3 regions of the Bradyrhizobium sp. CCBAU 51753 genome follow, and region 3 is predicted to be linked to each of the others. Evidence: predicted binding sites of a transcription regulator. Region 3 holds the regulator's gene; each other region holds the start of a gene.
What was found. The regulator LexA, encoded in region 3, represses DNA repair genes until DNA is damaged. The targets are predictions, from matches to a motif close to TGTTCNNNNTGTGTTCNG.

Region 1 (5,170 bases), 4.3 Mb from region 3:
ATTTCGACGACGGCCGACGTCTCCTCGCTCACGGGCGCGGGCGCGAAGCCGACATCGGGCAGCAACGCGGCTGATGGTGCCGGGTCGCCGGATACCGGCTGTTCCGCGACGGCCTCCGCCACCGGCGCCTCCGCCGTGGTCTCGACGGCGGCCTCGGGTACCTCGGCGGCGATGCCGGTCGCCGCGGTGGCGGCATCGACCGGCGCGTCCGCGGCGGCTTCCGTGGTGCCCTCGGCCGGCGGCGTTTCCGCCGCAACGGTCTCGGTGGTCTCGACGGCCGCCGGCGCAGCCTCAACCGGCTTCGGCGGCAGCGGCGGACGGCGGTCCATGCGGTAACCGAGCGCGCGCAGGATCGAGGCGAAATCCTCGCCGGCCGATCCGGTCAGCGAGGTCATCGCTTGCGTCACGACAAAGCCGCGGCCGTCGAACGCACCGGCGGGCTTTTCGCCGGGCGAGGTCTCGCGCCAGGCCAGCGCCGGGCGGATCAGGTCGGCGAGCCGCTCCAGAATGTCGACGCGCACCGCGCGCTCGCCGCACTGGCGATAGCCGAGCACGCGATAGGCATCGCGCGCGAGCTGCTTGTCGACCGGGAATGACGTGCGGCCGCTGCTCGCCAGATGCTGCACATTCGACAGCGCAGCCATGTCGACATTGCTCTGCTTCTCGGCCCACAGCAGCGAGGCCAGCGAGCGCGCCGCGGGCTTCAAGAGCTGCGGGAAATAGATGTGGTAGGCGCCGAACCGCACGCCGTATTTGCGCAAGGTGGCGCGCGACGGCTGGTCGAGATCCTTCATCTCGGCGGAAATTTTCGTGCGCTCGAGCACGCCGAGCGCTTCCACAAGCTGGAAGGCGATGCCGCGGGCGATGCCCTGCAGATCCTCGGCCTTGGAGAGCTCGAACAGCGGCCCGAGCAGCTTTTCGATATGCGTCTTGAGCCAGAGGTCGAGCCGGGTCTGCACCGCCTCGCGCGAGGCGCCGGTCAGCCGCTCGTCGGAGATGATGCGCAGCCGCGGATGCAGCGCGTCGTCGGCCGCGACCAGTTTTGCCACCGCATCGCCGGTCCAGCGGATGGTGCCGTCGGAGGTCAGTACGAACTGCTCGTCGGGGGCAGCTCCCAGTTTCTCAGCCCGCGCGTCGATCTCGCGCGCCAGCACCTGCTGGGCGGCGGCCTGCAGCGCCTTGGCGTCGCTGCCGGCTTCCGCCGCATCGGGCGCAAAGGTGAAACCATCGAGCCGGCCGATCACGTGACCTTCCACGATCACTTCGCCGGTCTTGCCAATTTCCGTATTCAAAACTGAGTTCTCCCGCAGGCGGCGCATCAATACACTGGTCCGCCTGTCAACGAAACGCTCCGTGAGCCGTTCATGCAGCGCATCGGATAATTTATTTTCGAGGTCGCGCGTGATCCCCTGCCAGTGCTCCGGGTCATACAGCCAGTCCGGCCGGTTGGCCACGAAGGTCCAGGTCCTGATCTGCGCGATCCGGCCCGACAGCGTGTCGATATCGCCGTCGGTGCGGTTGGCCTGGTCGACCTGGGCGGCGAACCATGCGTCAGGGATACGCCCCTTTTGCATCAGAAAGCCGTACAGCGTGCTCACGAGTTCGGCATGGGCCGCCGGCGACAGCTTTCGGTAATCAGGAACCTGACAGGCCTCCCATAACCGCTCCACGGCGGCGGCGCCATGCGCCATGTCGCGCACCTCGGCGTCGCGCGCGACATGGTCGAGCACGCGCATGTCCTCGGCGATCGGCGCCCGTGTCAGTGCCTCATGATTGGGCGGCAGCGCCAGCGACACCTGCAGCGCGCCGAGCGAGGCGAAATCGAGCTTGGCGTTGCGCCATTGCAGCATCTTCACGCTGTCGAAGGTGTGGTTCTGCAGCGCGTTGACCAGTTCCGGCTCGAACGGCGCGCAGCGCCCGGTGGTGCCGAACGTGCCGTTGCGGGTGGCGCGGCCGGCGCGGCCTGCGATCTGCGCGAATTCGGCCGGCGTCAGCCGGCGGAACTGGTAGCCGTCATATTTGCGGTCGGAGGCGAAGGCGACGTGATCGACGTCGAGATTGAGCCCCATGCCGACCGCGTCGGTGGCGACGAGGTAATCGACGTCGCCGTTCTGGAACATCGCGACCTGCGCATTCCTTGTGCGCGGCGACAGCGAGCCGAGCACCACGGCCGCGCCGCCATGCTGGCGGCGGATCAGCTCGGCGATCGCATAGACTTCGTCGGCGGAGAACGCGACGATTGCCGTTCTTCTCGGCTGCCGCGTGATCTTGCGGTCGCCGGCATATTCGAGCTGCGACAGACGCGGCCGCGTTACCATCGAGGCGCCGGGCAACAGCCGCTCGATGATCGGGCGCATCGTCGCAGCACCCAGCAACAGCGTTTCGTCGCGGCCCCTGCGGTTGAGGATGCGATCGGTAAACACATGGCCGCGCTCGAGATCGGCCGCGATCTGGATCTCGTCGACGGCGAGAAACGACACATCGAGATCGCGCGGCATCGCCTCGACGGTGGAGACCCAGAAGCGCGGCGCCTTCGGCTTGATCTTCTCCTCGCCTGTGACGAGCGCGACATTGTCCTCGCCGGCCCGCGCCGCGATCTTGTTGTAGACTTCGCGCGCGAGCAGCCGCAGCGGCAGCCCGATCAGGCCGGACGAATGCGCCAGCATCCGCTCGATCGCCAGATGCGTCTTGCCGGTGTTGGTCGGGCCCAGCACGGCGGTGACGCCGGCGCCGGGAGCGCGGTCAGTTCCGAACGAAGATGAGAAAGCCATATCTTGCAGATGTTTCTTGTTGCCGCGTGCCGCGCGGATGCGCGCCTAGAAAGTTACCTCGCCCCGCCTGTGGGGAGAGGTCGGCGCATCGCGCCGCGTGAGGGGGACTCTCCGCGCGAGGGAGACCATGCAACGCGCTCCGTCAATATCGTCACTCCGGCGCGATCCAGCAACACGGCATCCCGGATCACGCGTCCTTTCGCGCAAAATCTGTCTCACAATGCGACGCTTTCCGCTGTCAGCTTAAGCTTCGGAACGAGTCTAGAACGAATCGCGGCCGAATCGCTGACTCCATTCCATGCCCGAAACGTTCACCGCAACATCTCGGTCTGGTCTGAGGCCGCGGCACTAGATCAAGTTTGAGAGGGCTCCACAAGCACAGGATATGCGGACTGAATTCCTTAAGTTCCAGGGGTCACCGAGTCGAATCAGAACCGGGCAAGAGTCAACTGGATTCCGGTGACGTTTGTTGCGTCGGCCAAGCGTAGCCCGCATGCAGCGAAGCGGAATGCGGGACCAGTCGACCCGCGGGTATTCCGGCCCCGGATTTCGCTTCGCTGCATCCGGGCAACTAGCGCACTACAACCCGTCATCCTGAGGTGCGAGCCTCTTCGGCGAGCCTCGAAGGATCGACGGCCCGGCTCTCTCCGCGTTGGTCGCAGCGGGGCCGTGCATCCTTCGAGGCTCGCCCCGCAGCGCAATTGCGCTGCAGGAGCTCGCACCTCAGGATGACGGGTCGAACAGTGCGGCGTGGCCTCGCGAAATCAAATCCTACTGCGTCTTCGCCACCCGCGGCGGCGCTGCCGTGGTCACGAACGAAGTCGCCTCCAGCATGGCCTGGCCGAGCGGGGTCGGGATCGTCATGCGGAACGGCACCAGCAGGCGCGTGCCGGCGATCGGCGCGAAGGCGATCTCGATGTTGCGCTGGGCGGCGAGATATTTGATCACCGGGCGATCCGGGATGTAGCCCGCGATCGGCACGAAATAGACCGCGCAGACCAGCGCCGGGCCGTGATAGCCGCGCTCGGCCTTCACCATCTCCACCCGCTTGAAATCGAGCTTGAGGTCGTAGCGCATGCGGCCGTCGAACACGCCGGCCGAGGTGCGGCAGACATCCGGGCTCATCAGCTCGGCATTGCCGGGCACGCGCAAGAGCGAGCCGGTCATCGGGTCGAACACGCCCTTCTTGTGCGCGTCGGTGACCGGGATGCGGTCGGCATCGACCGGCGGCTCCGGCTCGATCGCGGAATCCTTGATGGTGCCGCCCGCCAGCACCATGCGGATGGTCTCGGATTTCTTCGCGGTGGTGGTGGTCGCGCTGTAGGAGGTGGCGACCGGGATGCCGTTGACGATCCGGCCCTGCGAGGCGCCCGAGCCGCTGCCGCCGGAAAACGCCTTCAACAGCCCCGCGGTGCCGCCCTGGGCCGAGGCCGAGAACGCCTCCTCGCCGATGTCGACGGTCCAGGAGCCCTTGCCGACCGGGATACCGGCGAGCGTCGCCTCATACTGCGCCTCGAGCCGGCCCTGGGCGCGCGAGGCCTCGGGGCCGAACAGCAGAAAAGCGCCGGCCAGGAGGCCGACAAGCCACCCATAGGGGGGCAAAATGGCAATCGGGGTGGTCACTTACCTGACGGTCCTGCTATCGGCGCTCTGTCTTGTCATCCAGGCGAACAAGGTGGCCGGACAACGCGAGCGTCCTGTATGGAACTAAGCGTTGCAACGGAATACGCCCTTTATATGGTTGCCTTATGCGGCGTTAAGTGGCTGGAACGGCTGATGAACCCAGCAATTCGGACGAGGGCGAAGCCGCTATAAAACCTTGACGCTCCCGCATTCTGCCCCTATACACCCGCGGTTCCTGGAAAATGGACGCGAATTCAAAACCCCTGCACGGGCCGCGTGACCGCACGCTCCGCCCGCAAGAGGCGGGGATGGAAAAGGATTTTTGCAAATGTCCCGGCGCTGCGAACTGACCGCCAAGGGCCCCCAGACGGGCCACAAGGTGAGCCACTCCAACATCAAGACCAAGCGGCGCTTCCTGCCGAACCTGTGCAACGTGACCTTCATCTCCGATGCACTCGGCCGCAACGTCCGCCTGCGCGTCTCCTCCAACGCGATCAAGAGCGTCGACCACAATGGCGGCCTCGATGCCTTCCTGATCAAGGCCAAGGCCGACGTGCTCTCGCCGCGCGCCCTCGAACTGAAGCGCGCGATCGAGAAGAAGGTCGGCAAGCCGGCGCCGGTGAAGCAGGCGAGCTGAGGCGCGAGCGAACCGCGAGAGCGGGAAGAGCTGAGAGAGTTTTGAGCGGCCGGGTCGATGACCCGGCCGTTTTTGTTTGGTCGAAACTCGGGCCCGTACTGATCAATTCGTCGCGTCGGCTTTGCGCTCTGAAGGCAAC
Region 2 (5,170 bases), 3.8 Mb from region 3:
AGTTCCTCGGGGCGGTTGGTGGTCAGCACGAACAGGATGTCGCAATCCTCCTTCAGGCCGTCCATCTCGTTGAGCAGCTTGTTGAGCAGCGATTCCTCGCAAGGGGAATCCATCTCGTCGCGGTCGCGCGCGATCAGGTCGACGTCCTCGATCACAACCATGGTCGGCTGCAGCAGCCGCGCCAGGCTCATATAGGCGCCGAGCAAGCCGACCTGCTCGGCGGTGATGATCAGCGTGGTGTGGCCCGGCAAATTGGTGGCGAGATAGCGAATGGTGTGGGTCTTGCCGGTGCCGGGCGGGCCGTAGAGCAGGATGCCCTTGCGGGTCGACTGGCCGAGCTTGCGCAGCAACTCGCGGCTGCCGACGAAGTCGAGCACGTTGCGCTCGAGCAGCCGCAGCGTCTTTTCCGGCAGGATCACCGCGTCGCGGTCGACCGTCGGCAGCCGGTGCACGGTCACGCCGCGTGAGCGGCCGCTATAGTCGGCGTCGCCGTCGAGCGAGAGGATTTTGCCGCGATAGGATCGCGCGGCGTCCACCGCCATTTCCAGCTCGGCAAAGATGCGCTGCACGAAGGCGTTGCCGGCCATACCGGCCGGCACCACAAGCTCGATCCGCATTCCCGACTCGCGGTTATAGTCACGATGGAAGGCGAGCAGCACCGCATAGCGCAACTCGCCGCTGCGGCACAGCCAGAGTCCATTGACCAGGCATTTCACCGGCTGCGCCTCGCCGATATCGACATCGTGGTATTGCGGCGGCGCGATCGCCGGCGCGCCGCGCCCGTATCGCATCAGCGTTGCGACATCGAGCGTCTCGTAGCGATGTTCCTCATGGATGCCGAAGAAATGGATGGGGTCGGCGAGCAACCGGTCGATCGCGATCTGAACGTCGGCGCGCATATGGCCGGGAAACAGCCGCGACCGCGTCAGTAGCTGGTTGCGCGGGACGCCCGCGAAATGCCAATCGAGCGCGGTCACGGCAAACTTGAACTCGTCGCCCGGGAGCTCTTCCGAACTCCTCCTGACGGCCAGCACGCAGCCGCTGCAGAGGCATACCTTCCTGTCGTTGAGAAAGATATTGCTGACCGATCTCGGCGCGTCACAGAGATCGCATGGGCGCACCGCATCGACGGCCTCGGCCGTGATCAGCAGCGGCTGCTCGTCGTCGCGGATCAGCTGCTGCGCGGCCTCCAGCAGCGCCCTGGCCACTTGAGCGGGAAATGGGCCGCAAATGATACCGTACTGGTCCTCGATTTGCGCCGCGACCGTGATCGCTTCCCGCTCGGACTTGCCGAACACCGCGCGCAGCAGGTGCCGGACGAAGTCCAGTGGCGTATCGCCGTCGTCTCGGATGAAGAGTTTGACCGGGCCGTTCTCGGTGAAGACGTCGTGCATGAGCCCCTCAAAACGCAAACGCTATGAATAGAACATAACAAGAACACCATATCGGACGGAACCCGTCAAGCGAAAGATTTTCCGCCGCAGCTTGAACGTGTGGGCGCCGGCAAAAGCCGATCGATCGGCAGGCCCATGCGCCGTGCAAAGGTAAACGCCGCGCAATGCCTGTGACGAATTTGTGCAGCGGCGAATGCCAGGACGACCTGCCGACGGAATTGCCAAGACATCGCCGCCCCAGCGGCAAACTTCCGACACATCATCGGGGCGAAAAGGGGCGATCGACATGGCCAGCGCGCGAGGGGGGATTCGACTTCAAGCGAATCTTCCGTCGCGCAATTATTTTATGAGGCTCTCGTGTCGCACAAACTTGGTTTTGCGATCCTTCTCGTCTTCACGCTGTTGCTTTCTCCTGCCGTCGCGCAGCCGCCCGCCAAGCCGGCGCCGCCGCAACAAAATACCAGCGATGCGCTGACGCCCGAACAGGCGAAGCGCGCGCTCGACACGCTGCAGGACGACAAGAAACGCGGCGAGATCATCAACACGCTGCGCGCGATCGCCACCGCCTCGCCGCAGGCCGCGCAGAGCGCGCAGCCTGCGCCGGAGCCGTCCCCGATCCCGCTGTCCGCCGACAGTCTCGGCGCGCAACTGCTGTTGATGGTGTCGGAGCAGGTCACCGAGGTCTCGAGCCAGGTCGCCGACGTCGCGCGCACGCTGACGCATTTCCCCGCTTTTTATTACTGGTTCCTGCGCACCGCCAATGATCCGGCCGCCTACGGCCAGTTGATCGATATCGCCTGGAAGCTGGCGCTGGTGTTCGGCTGCGCGCTCGCCGCCGAATGGGTGGTGTTTCGCCTGATCAAGCGGCCGGTGGCGTTTCTGGAGCAGCGGCTGCCGCAGACCGCGCGCGTGCCGGTGCAGACGCTGGCGAGCGTCGATCCGCCGTCCTCGGTGGCCGATGTCACGCCGCAGGGCGAGCTGCAGCGCCGCCGGCTCAGCCTGGCGCGGGCCTGGCAGTCGCTGATCCGGCTGCCCTTCGTGCTCGGACGGCTGGTGCTCGAATTGCTGCCGGTGGTCGCCTTTGTCGGCCTTGCCACCATGCTGCTCGGCACCGAGATCGGCGACCAGTCGACCACGCGCCTCGTGATCCTTGCCGTGGTCAACGCCTACGCGTTCTCGCGCGCGCTGATCTGCGCAGTGCGGGCGCTGGCCGGCCCGTTCGGGCTGTTTCGGGTTCGCGCCGAGACCGCGGCCTATATCGAGATCTGGGCCCGCCGCATCGTCGCCGTCGGCGTGTCCGGCATCGCCTTTGCCAATGTCGCGCTGCTGCTCGGGCTGTCGCGCGCCGGCTATGCCGCGATCCTGCGGCTGGTGATGCTGGTCGTGCATCTGTTCATCGTCGTCATCATCCTGCAGTGCCGCCGCCAGGTCGCCGACGCCATCCGCGCGCCGGCCGATCGCGTCGGCGTCGCGGCGCGGATCCGCAACCGCGTCGCCGGCCTCTGGCACGTGCTGGCGATCGCGCTCGATCTCGCGCTGTGGGCGGTGTGGGCGCTCAACATCCGCAACGGCTATTCGCTGCTGCTGCAATATTTCGTCGGCACCATCGCGGTGCTCCTGATCACCCGTCTCGTCACCATGGTGGTGCTGAGCCTGATCGACCGCGGCTTCCGCATCTCGCCGGATCTGCTGCAACGCTTCCCGGGGCTGGAGTCGCGCGCCAATCGCTATCTGCCGCTGCTGCGCCGGGTGGTGTCGGCGGTGATCGCCTTTATCGGCTTCGTCGCGCTGCTGGAGGTCTGGGGCGTCGACGCCATCGTCTGGTTCTATGGCGGCCAGATCGGCTCCCGCCTGATCTCGGCGCTGGTGACGATCGGGATCGCCGCGCTCGCCGCCGCCGTGATCTGGGAGGTCGCCAATGCGCTGATGGACCGCCAGATCAACACGCTGTCGCGCGAGGGGCATTTTGCCCGTGCCGCGCGGCTCCGCACCTTCCAGCCGATGCTGCGCACCGCGCTGTTCTGCGTCATCGTCGCGGTGGTCGGCCTCACCGCGCTGAGCGAGATCGGCGTCAATGTGGCGCCGCTGCTCGCCGGCGCCGGCATCGTCGGCATCGCGATCGGCTTCGGCTCGCAAAAACTGGTGCAGGACCTGATCACCGGGCTGTTCCTCCTGATCGAGAACACGGTGCAGGTCGGCGACAACGTCACGGTGTCGGGGCTGTCGGGCGTGGTCGAGAACGTCTCGATCCGCACCATGCGGCTGCGCGCCGGCGATGGCTCGGTGCATGTCGTGCCGTTCAGCGCGGTGACCACGATCACCAATGCCAGCCGCGGCGCCGGCAATGCGTCGGTCAGCGTCAACGTCTCCTACAAGGAGGACACCGATCGCGCCGGCGAGATATTGAAGGACATCGTCGCCGAGATGCGCCAGGAAACCGCGTATCGCGCGCTGATCCGCGGCGATCTCGAATTGTGGGGCGTCGACAAGGTCGACGGCTCGATGGTGACGATCGTCGGCCAGATCCGGTGCACCGATGGCGGCCGCTGGTCGGTGCAGCGCGAGTTCAACCGCCGCATGAAGCGCCGCTTCCAGGAGGAAGGCATCGAGATCGCCTCGATGGGCCAGACCATCCTGATGCAGATCCCTCCACCTGCGGAGCCGGACGCCGACGCGCGGCCGCGCCGCGCCGCCAGCTGAGCGGCGCAGCGCGGTCGTCTCAGCGCTGCGACACGTCTCGCGACGCTGAGACGGAAGGCGTCCGCTTCAGTCCGCGGATCGGCCGCAACCGGCCGAAAAGCCCGGCGATCTCCGCCATTCTTCCGATTTCCTCGCTGGCACAGCGCTTGCTCACGCAGCTCTTCGAATGCGCGGCAAGACGCATTGCATCTCAACCGTAAAGCCAGAAGGAAACGCACATGGAGCTTGGCTATTTCACCATGCCCTCGCATCCGCCGGAGTGCGGATTGAAGGAGGGCCACGACTGGGACCTGCAGACCCTGCGCTGGCTCGATGAGCTCGGCTACCAGGAAGCCTGGATCGGCGAGCACCACACCGCGCCGTGGGAGCCGCATCCGTCGCCGGATCTGTTGATGGCGCAGGCGCTGATGCAGACCAAGAATCTGCGCATCGGCCCCGGCGGCTTCCTGCTGCCCTATCATCACCCGGCCGAACTCGCCAATCGCGTCGCGATGCTCGATCACCTCTCCAACGGGCGGATGAATTTCGGCGTCGCGGCCAGCGGACTGCCGAGCGACTGGGCGATGTTCAACGTCGACGGCATGTCCGGCCAGAACCGCGACATGACCCGCGAGGCGCTGGAGATCATCTTGAAGATGTGGACCGAGCCGGGGCCCTGGACCCACAAGGGCAAGTTCTGGACGGTGACGAAACCGGACACGATGTTCGATTTCCTCAAGCCGCACATCAAGCCGCTGCAAGCGCCGCATCCGCCGATCGGCGTCGCGGGCCTGTCGAAGAATTCTGACACCCTCAAACTTGCCGGCGAACGCGGCTTCATCCCGATGAGCCTCAACCTCAACCCGGCCTATGTCGGCAGCCATTGGGACTCGGTGGAAGCCGGCGCGGCCAAGACCGGCCGCAAGCCGAGCCGCAAGGACTGGCGGCTGGTGCGCGAGGTGTTCGTCGCCGACACCGACGAGGAGGCGTGGCGGCTCTCCACCGGCGACATGATGGGCCGGATGATGAGCGAATATTTCCTGCCGCTGCTCGGCCATTTCGGCTTCAAGGACTATCTGAAGCACGCGCCCGACGTG
Region 3 (5,170 bases):
AGCGTTTGCGCGGTGCCAAGCGCCGCGATGATGCCGAGCCGTGATCGATCCACCTGCATTCTCCCTCTATCCGAGTGTTCTTATTTCGCAGGAATTGCGCTTTTCGTCTCGCCCGCGCGCGACCAGAGAAGTGCGAGCGGGCCCATCGCGATTCCGGCCGCGAGGACAATGAAGACCAGCGTCCATCCGGCGGCGCTCTGCGGACCGCCGGCGACATCGAGCGCCACCCCCGTTCCCCAGGCGCCGGCGGCAGAAAGCCCGAAGCCCACGGTTGAATGAAGCGCGAGCGTCGCACCCCGATGTTCGCGGGTTGCCGCAGCCGACATGCCGGCGGTCAGCGCTCCGGAATCGGCGGGAACGGTCAGGCCGTAGGCCAATAGCAGCAACGCGACCACCCACGCCGGCGCAGCGACGTTCAAGCCGATCAGCACCGCCACCGAGGCAGATACGATCATCACCGCCGTGATGGCGCGGTGGCGACCGAACTTCAGCGCGGCCTCGTTGCCGAGGATGCTGGCAGGCATGGAAATGACAGCGAACACGACACTCACGACGACCGGGGACATCCAGGACGGCGCGCCCTGGTGCGCGGTCACGTAGGCCCAGAACCCCACCAGCCAGGTCCTGACGCCGTAGAGCTCGAAGCAATGAGCGCCATAGCCGAAGATGTAGCCGAGCGCCTCGCGGTTCGCGAGGACCGGTTTGAAATTCAAAAGCCGCCCGGGCTTGTGCTCCGGCCGACGCTCTTCCATCGCCAGGCACACGACGGCCATCACGGCAGGCCCAATGCCGGTGACCACAAAAGCTGCCCGCCACCCCCAATGGTCGGCGACGAGTTGCGCCACCAGAAAGGAAAGCCCGACGCCCAGCGAGAAGCTGGATGTGTAGAGCGTGACAGCCCGGGAGGTGTCTCCCGCCGGCAGCCGGTCTGTCAGAGCCTTCAGCCCTGGCATGTAGGCGCCGGCGAAGCCGAGACCCGCGAGCGACCAGATGACCACGCCCGACCAGAAGCCGACTGCGAACAGACCGAACGCGATCGTGGCAAGTCCGCTGACGATCGATCCGCAGAGAAGAACGAGGCGGGCATCGATCCGATCGGTCAGCGTCGTCAGCACCGGGACCGCCAGCATGTAGCCGAAGGCATAGCCGCTGGCGAGCAGCCCGCCTTCGGCCGCACTCATACCCCAGGCAGGCATGAGGTGCTGCGCGAGATTGGCCGACAGCGCGACATGCGGAAGCAGATTGCCGATCTGTCCGAGGCACATCGCCGCTATCAGCGAACGATGTTCGAGTGCGAAAGGGCGTGTCCTCATCCTGCCGCCGGGACTAGGAACACCCGCAGCCGGCCGACCGTGGTTACGCTCATTTTTCTGTCCTTCTGGAATCATTGAAGAAAGCGCTAAAAGATCAGGCGGCCGTCTTGGCTTCCTTGCATTCCGTTTCGTCGGCGCAGCACTCGGCAGCCAGAAAATTCACCAGGCCCTGCATTGTGTCGTACTGGGCGTGACAGATCAGCGTGGTGCCCTCGCGCACCTGCGAGATCAGCCCCACGGAGACCAGCGCCTTGACGTGGTGCGACAGCGTCGACGCCGGAATCCTGAGCCGGTCCTGCAAACGCCCGACCGGCATGCCGGCATGTCCGGCGCGGACCAGCGCCCGGTAGATCCTGAGCCTGGTCGGATTGCCGAGGGCCTCCAGGCGTGCTGCGGCGTCATCGATCTTCATGACGCGACCATGCTTTGCCGTCGACGCCGCGTCAATCGATATTTCTAGAATGTTCGAAATACGGGTGTTAGGAACGACAGCGAGCATGGGCTCACTCACACGCATCCCGCTCGCAAGCATGTGAGCCGTGCGATGGCCTCCCCGCTCCCGCAGCCGATCGAATCCATTGCCGCCTGCCCGCAATTTTCGTACACCGTCGGCGCAATGACCTCAGATCTCTCCCCCAATTCCGTCGACGTGCTGCTGTTCGATATCGGCCGCGTCGTGCTCGACATCAGCTTCGACAAGGTGATGGCGTGCTGGGCCGGCCACGCCGGCTGCGCGCCCGCCGACCTCGCCGGCCGCTTCATCGTCGACGACAGCTTCAAGCATCACGAGGTCGGCCGGATCGACGACGCCGCGTTCTTCGCCAATTTGCGCGACACCCTCGGCGTCGGCCTCACCGACGCCCAGTTCCTCGAGGGCTGGAACGCGATCTTCACCGGCGAGATGCCGGGCATCGCGCCGCTGCTCGCCGGCGCCGCCAAGCGGATGCCGTTGTACGCCTTCTCCAACACCAACCCGGCCCATGTCGCGCATTTCTCGGTCGCCTATGCCGATGTGCTCAGCCATTTCCGCGCCGTGTTCCTGTCCTCGGCGATCGGGCTGCGCAAACCCGACGCCGCGGCCTATGATCATGTGGTAAAAGCCATCGGCGTGCCGGCGTCGCGGATCCTGTTCTTCGACGATACGGCGGCCAATATCGAGGGCGCGCGGGCGCGCGGCCTTCATGCCGTCCACGTGACATCGACGGATGACGTGGCAAGGGCGCTGTCCGCGCTTGGGATCGAGAGCAAAATCTGAGGAGGTCCGCGCGTGGCCTTGATGCCGGTTGCCGATGCCCTGTCCGCGATTCTCGACGGCGCCGAGCCGCTGCCTGAGGAGATGGTCGGCCTCGATGCCGCCTATCACCGCACGCTGGCGCGCGACGTCGCGGCGCTGCGCACCCAGCCGCCGCAGGCGATGTCGGCGATGGACGGCTATGCGGTGCGCGCGGCCGATGCGGCCGACCTGTCGGCGCGGCTGAAGGTGATCGGCGAAGTCGCCGCCGGCCGGCCGTTCGAGCGCACGGTCAGCGCCGGCGAAGCGGTGCGGATCTTTACCGGCGGCGTGATCCCCGACGGCGCCGACGCTGTGATCATCCAGGAAGACACCAGGGCCGATGGCGACCACATCACCATCACCGAGACGGCGGTCACCGGGCGGCATATCCGTCCCCCCGGTGTCGACTTCCGCGAAGGCGACGTGCTGCTTGCGGCCGGCAGCCGCCTCTCGGACCGCGCGCTCTCGCTTGCCGCCGCCATGAACTATCCGGAACTCGCGGTGCGCCGCCGTCCCAGGGTCGCGGTGCTGGCAACCGGCGACGAGCTGGTGATGCCGGGTTCCAAGCCGGGTCCCGGCCAGATCGTCTATTCCAACGGCTATGCGCTGCGGGCGTTGGCCCGCGCCGAGGGTGCCGAGACGATCGATCTCGGGATCGCCGCCGACACCGTGGCCGCAACGACCCCAGGCATCCGCCGAGCGCGCGATGCCGGCGCCGACGTCCTGATCACCACCGGCGGCGCCTCGGTCGGCGACCACGACCTGGTCAAGCAGTCGCTGGAGGCCGAGGGCGTCACCATGGCGTTCTGGCGGATCGCGATGCGGCCCGGCAAGCCGATGATGCACGGACGGCTCGGCGCGATGCGGGTGATCGGCCTGCCCGGCAATCCGGTGTCGTCCTATGTCTGCGCCTTCCTGTTCCTGGTGCCGCTGATTCGGGCACTGAGCGGCCGCAAGGTGATTCATCACGTCCGCGCGCGCGCATTGCTCGGCCGCGATCTCGCCGCCAACGACCAGCGTGAGGATTACTTGCGCGCCCGCCTCGAGGCGCGCGCGGACGGCACGCTGATCGCAACGCCCGTGATGAAGCAGGACTCATCGCTGCTGGGGAATCTCGCTGCGGCGCAGGCACTTCTCGTTCGTCCGCCGTTCGCGCCCGCGGCCGCGAGCGGTGCCGAATGCGAGATCCTCACGATGCCGGAGTGAGCCTCGCGCGGCCGCCACTTCGCCGATTGCCTGTCACGTTCACCTGAAATTAAGTGGTTGCGGAACACATATCGAACATATAGTGTCCGTTCATGATTTGTTTCGAGTACTGGTGTCTACAATCGGGAGTTCATCGCGGAGCGCCGTGCTCCGGGTCTTCCGAAGTCTCGGAATCGAACGACGCTATCAACCGGGGGAATACTCGAGATGCTCACGCGCAAACAGTACGAACTTCTGCGTTTCATCAATGAACGTCTGAAAGAGGCCGGCGTGCCGCCCTCCTTCGACGAGATGAAGGATGCGCTCGACCTGCGCTCGAAATCCGGTATCCACCGCCTCATCACCGCGCTGGAGGAGCGCGGCTTCATCCGCCGCCTGCCGAACCGGGCGCGCGCGATCGAGGTGATCAAGCTGCCCGAACTGGCCGCCGGCGGCGGCAATGGCCGCCGCGGCTTCACCCCGAGCGTGATCGAGGGCGCGCTCGGCAAGCGCTCCTCGACGCCGCCGGTCGCCGAGGACGACGGCAACCGTCCGGTCGCCGTGCCGGTGATGGGCCGGATCGCGGCCGGTACGCCGATCGAGGCGCTGCAGACCCGCAGCCACACCATCAGCGTGCCGCCGGACATGCTCGGCGCCGGCGAGCACTACGCGCTCGAGGTGCGTGGCGACTCCATGGTCGACGCCGGCATCCTCGACGGCGACATGGCGCTGATCCAGCGCAACGACACCGCCAACACCGGCGACATCGTGGTGGCGCTGATCGACGAGGAGGAAGCCACTCTGAAGCGCTTCCGCCGCCGCGGTGCATCGATCGCGCTCGAGCCGGCCAACACCGCCTATGAAGTGCGCATCCTGCCGCCGAACCGGGTGCGCATCCAGGGCAAGTTGATCGGCCTGTACAGGAAATACTAGGCGCCGGCGGCACTTGATGATCGTCTGCGCGGAGATCATGCTCAAGCAAAACTATCGGGCGGGATGACGATTCGAAGAAAAGTCATCCCGATCGAGGAACGGAGCGACGCATCGGACCGTTGCTTGGCGGATAGCGCGACGTGTGACTTGCACCAGATGCGCCCAGATACCGCCGACGCGCTGTAGCGTGTTTGTGATTGAGGCCGTCCGTGACCAGTCGTACAATCGCCTCGAAACGAGAAAACACTCGTTCGCTATCGTCCACTCTGGTAGAGGCCCGCGCCTCAAGGAGAGGCACGGGTCGCTACCTCGACAGAGGAGCCTTCCGATGTGTGACTATAGCCTGCATGCGGTGCAATCGCGTCCCGCCGTCGTCGGAGAGACGCTGATCAGCACGACTTTCCGCGGCACGTCGACCCGCGGTTTTGCCTCGGAGAACGATCCCAACGTCGCGGTCTGCATGCTG

Region 1: a site for LexA is predicted at 3,023-3,040, ahead of XH93_RS40860 (helicase-related protein). Genes of this name have one in related genera too.
Region 2: a site for LexA is predicted at 1,423-1,440, ahead of XH93_RS03740 (ATP-dependent Clp protease adaptor ClpS). Genes of this name have one in related genera too.

Annotation. Positions count from the first base shown of each region.
Region 1 is NZ_CP030037.1:8,904,275-8,909,444, forward strand. Features, by position in the region: gene XH93_RS40860 (helicase-related protein) at 1-2,771, opposite strand, end outside; gene XH93_RS40865 (DUF3108 domain-containing protein) at 3,543-4,343, opposite strand; gene rpmB (50S ribosomal protein L28) at 4,723-5,031, shown strand.
Region 2 is NZ_CP030037.1:808,286-813,455, forward strand. Features, by position in the region: gene XH93_RS03740 (ATP-dependent Clp protease adaptor ClpS) at 1-1,394, opposite strand, end outside; gene XH93_RS03745 (mechanosensitive ion channel domain-containing protein) at 1,752-4,094, shown strand; gene XH93_RS03750 (LLM class flavin-dependent oxidoreductase) at 4,313-5,170, shown strand, end outside.
Region 3 is NZ_CP030037.1:4,631,258-4,636,427, reverse strand. Features, by position in the region: gene XH93_RS20900 (MFS transporter) at 1-53, opposite strand, end outside; gene XH93_RS20895 (MFS transporter) at 81-1,265, opposite strand; gene XH93_RS20890 (helix-turn-helix transcriptional regulator) at 1,408-1,725, opposite strand; gene XH93_RS20885 (HAD family phosphatase) at 1,930-2,568, shown strand; gene glp (gephyrin-like molybdotransferase Glp) at 2,581-3,792, shown strand; gene lexA (transcriptional repressor LexA) at 4,000-4,704, shown strand; gene XH93_RS20870 (hypothetical protein) at 5,033-5,170, shown strand, end outside.